DNA from 2 places in the Rahnella sp. NRRL B-41462 genome. Region 1 is predicted to be linked to the other one. Evidence: predicted binding sites of a transcription regulator. Region 1 holds the regulator's gene; the other holds the start of a gene.
The links. The regulator sigma-54, encoded in region 1, starts transcription at its own class of promoters, with help from an activator protein. The targets are predictions, from matches to a motif close to GTTGGCACANNTTTCGCTNT.
Positions count from the first base shown of each region.

Region 2: glnA (glutamate--ammonia ligase) is a predicted target of sigma-54. The motif match lies at 748-767, and genes of this name have one in related genera.

Region 1 covers NZ_JYDF01000071.1:27,642-29,838, forward strand. The annotation lists gene lptB (LPS export ABC transporter ATP-binding protein) at 1-381, shown strand, start outside; gene rpoN (RNA polymerase factor sigma-54) at 483-1,916, shown strand; gene hpf (ribosome hibernation promoting factor) at 1,940-2,197, shown strand, end outside.
Region 2 covers NZ_JYDF01000015.1:62,627-64,823, forward strand. The annotation lists gene typA (ribosome-dependent GTPase TypA) at 1-476, opposite strand, end outside; gene glnA (glutamate--ammonia ligase) at 948-2,197, shown strand, end outside.

The DNA of each region.
Region 1 (2,197 bases):
GACCGCGCTAATGAATTAATGGAAGAGTTCCATATTTCTCATTTGCGCGATAACCTCGGTCAGTCACTGTCTGGTGGTGAACGCCGTCGTGTTGAAATTGCCCGTGCACTGGCAGCGAACCCTAAATTCATCCTGCTGGATGAACCGTTCGCCGGGGTTGACCCGATTTCCGTTATCGACATCAAAAAAATCATTGAGCATTTACGTGACAGCGGCCTCGGCGTACTGATCACTGACCATAACGTTCGCGAAACACTCGACGTTTGTGAACGCGCGTATATCGTCAGTCAGGGGAAATTGATCGCCCACGGCACGCCAGCCGACATTCTTGCTGATGAACAAGTTAAACGTGTTTATCTTGGTGAAGAATTCCGTCTGTGATCTGTGCCGCCGGAACCGTGCCTGTTTCAACCTACACTGAAACAGGCCGTCTCTGACAGAAGTGTTGCCGTTTTCACTCATCAACGGAATTAAGCCAAGATATGAAGCAAGGTTTGCAACTCAGACTCAGCCAACAACTGGCAATGACTCCTCAGTTACAACAGGCCATCCGCTTGTTGCAACTATCCACGCTTGAGCTCCAGCAGGAGATCCAACTCGCGCTGGAGAGCAACCCTCTGTTGGAACAAACCGACCTTCATGAAGAAATCGACTCGGTAGAAACCACCGACAGCGAAGGGTTAGACACCCGCGAGGCACTCGAGCAGAAAGACATGCCGGAAGAGTTGCCGCTGGACGCCACCTGGGATGAGATTTACACCGCAGGCACGCCGTCAGGCACCGGCAATGATTACAGCGACGATGAGCTACCGATTTACCAGGGCGAAACCACGCAGACACTTCAGGATTACCTGATGTGGCAGGTCGAGCTGACGCCGTTCTCTGATACCGATGCCGCGATTGCCACGTCAATCGTCGATGCAGTGGATGACACCGGTTACCTGACCGTCTCCCTTGACGACATTCTCGAAAGCGTCGGTGATGAAAATGTCACCATGGACGAAGTCGAAGCCGTACTTAAGCGCGTTCAGCGTTTTGATCCGGTGGGTGTCGCCGCCCGTGACCTGCGCGACTGCCTGCTGATCCAGCTTTCTCAATATGCGACTGACACGCCTTTCATCACTGAAGCCCGTCTTATCATCAGCGAACATCTCGATTTGCTGGCGAACCATGATTTCCGCGCACTTATGCGATCAACCCGGTTAAAAGAAGATACACTGAAAGGAGCGATGCTCCTGATCCAGTCTCTTGATCCGCGTCCGGGCCAGTCTATCAACACCGGCGAATCCGAATACGTGATCCCGGATGTGCTGGTGCGTAAAGTGTCAGGTGTCTGGGCGGTAGAACTCAATTCCGACAGCATTCCGCGTCTGAAGATTAACCAGCAGTACGCCGCGATGGGGAATTCCGCACGCAGCGACAGCGACGGGCAATTTATCCGCAGCAATCTGCAGGAAGCCAAGTGGTTAATCAAAAGCCTGGAAAGCCGTAACGACACGCTGTTGAAAGTGACGCGCTGCATCGTTGAGCAGCAGCAGGCGTTCTTTGAACTGGGTGAAGAATTTATGAAACCTATGGTACTGGCAGATATTGCCAGTGCCGTGGAAATGCACGAATCGACGATTTCACGTGTGACGACGCAGAAGTTCCTGCACAGCCCGCGTGGCATTTTCGAACTGAAGTATTTCTTCTCCAGCCATGTCAGTACAGACAGCGGTGGCGAGGCATCGTCAACCGCGATCCGGGCGCTGGTGAAGAAATTAATCGCAGCGGAGAATCCTGTAAAACCGCTCAGTGACAGTAAGTTAGCGACCCTGCTTTCCGATCAGGGAATTATGGTTGCGCGTCGGACTGTCGCCAAATACCGAGAGTCTTTGTCCATCCCGCCCTCAAACCAACGTAAACAGTTAGTTTGACCTCAACAGAGAAGGAAGACATTATGCAGCTCAACATTACCGGACATCACATTGAGATCACGGATCCCCTGAGAGAGTTCATCACGTCGAAGCTGGCTAAGCTTGAGCAGTATTTCGACAGGATTAATCAGGTGTATGTGGTGTTGAGCGTGGAAAAGGTGCAGAAAGTAGCGGAAGCCACTTTGCATGTGAACGGAGGCGAATTACATGCCACCTCGGAACATCAGGATATGTACGCAGCGATTGACGGACTGGTTGATAAACTGGCCCGACAGTTGAAT
Region 2 (2,197 bases), on a different contig from region 1:
TCGAGTTGTTCGTCGGTTGCGTCCAGGTTTACAAACAGGTCGAAGACCTGATCGACAACCCAGTCAGGACGCGCGCCAGGGCGGTCAACCTTGTTGATTACCACGATCGGTTTCAGACCATTAGCGAAGGCTTTTTTGGTCACGAAACGGGTTTGCGGCATTGGGCCATCCATTGCATCCACAACCAGCAGCACCGAGTCGACCATTGACATCACACGCTCTACCTCACCGCCGAAGTCGGCGTGTCCTGGGGTATCCACGATGTTGATGCGGTAGTCTTTCCAATTAATGGCGGTGTTTTTTGCGAGGATGGTAATCCCACGCTCTTTCTCCAAATCGTTGGAGTCCATTACGCGTTCAGTGGCTTCTACACGCTCTCCGAAAGTACCGGATTGTTGCAGCAGCTTGTCGACCAGGGTGGTTTTACCATGGTCAACGTGGGCAATAATGGCGATGTTACGCAAATTTTCGATCACAGCTTTGCCTCAGGCATTAGAAATAGCGCGCTATTGTACACGTATTAAGCGAGGTTCTAAACAAGATCACAAGGATCTTGTTGAAACAACTTATGGATGGCTACTTTGTGATCCCTTTCACGGTGCAAAAAGACCACTGAACCATTATGACGCACCATTATAGTGCTTTCGCTCTCACGGTTAGCACCATTTTAGTGCGAGAATTCCGTTATGGTGCATACTTGTCGAGTGCAAAAGCCCTGTAAAATGGCGTTGTTTGCATTTTCTCAAAGTTGGCACAGTTTTCGCTAATAGTTTTTAGAGTAAAAGTTTTTTAGGGTAAAAAATTTTTTACAGGGTGAAGAGCCTGACCAGACAAATAATAGCGCTGTTCAGTCTACACGCCAGTTCCAGTAAGGCTGTTATTTCCAACTAAAGACCAAAAATGGTTATTCGTTCCACGACGATAATGAGAAATTCGGGAGAACTAGTATGTCCGCTGAACACGTTTTGACGATGCTGAATGAGCATGAAGTGAAATTCGTAGATTTACGCTTCACTGATACCAAAGGCAAAGAACAGCACGTCACCATTCCTGCGCACCAGGTTAGCGCTGACTTCTTCGAAGAAGGCAAAATGTTTGACGGCTCTTCAATCGGTGGCTGGAAAGGCATTAACGAATCTGACATGGTCTTGATGCCAGATGCGAGCACTGCTGTTCTTGACCCATTCTACGAAGAAACTACCCTGATCATTCGTTGCGACATCCTTGAGCCAACCACGCTGCAAGGTTATGACCGCGACCCACGCTCTACCGCAAAACGTGCAGAAGATTTCCTGCGCTCTTCCGGTATCGCGGACACCGTTCTGTTCGGGCCAGAGCCAGAATTCTTCCTGTTTGATGATGTGCGCTTCGGCAGCAGCATCTCCGGTTCTCACGTCGCTATCGATGATATCGAAGGCGCATGGAACTCAAGCACCAAATACGAAGGCGGCAACAAAGGCCACCGTCCTGCAGTAAAAGGCGGTTACTTCCCGGTTCCTCCGGTCGACTCCTCTCAGGATCTGCGTTCTACCATGTGTCTGACCATGGAAGAAATGGGTCTGGTTGTTGAAGCTCACCACCACGAAGTGGCAACCGCTGGTCAGAACGAAGTGGCAACCCGCTTCAACACCCTGACTAAAAAAGCTGACGAAATCCAAATCTACAAATACGTGGTTCACAACGTGGCTCACGCATTTGGCAAAACTGCGACCTTCATGCCAAAACCAATGTTTGGCGATAACGGTTCAGGTATGCACTGCCACATGTCTCTGTCTAAGAACGGTAACAACCTGTTCGCTGGCGACAAATACGGCGGCCTGTCTGAAATGGCACTGTTCTACATCGGCGGTATCATTAAGCACGCTAAAGCAATCAACGCCTACGCTAACCCGACCACCAACTCCTACAAGCGTCTGGTCCCGGGCTACGAAGCGCCAGTAATGCTGGCTTACTCTGCGCGTAACCGTTCTGCATCCATCCGTATTCCACACGTATCAACGCCTAAAGCGATGCGTATCGAAGCACGTTTCCCTGATCCAGCGGCTAACCCATACCTGGCGTTTGCTGCACTGATGATGGCTGGCCTGGACGGTATCATCAACAAGATCCACCCTGGCGATGCGATGGACAAAAACCTGTATGACCTGCCACCGGAAGAAGAAGCAGAAATTCCAAAAGTTGCAGGTTCACTGGAAGA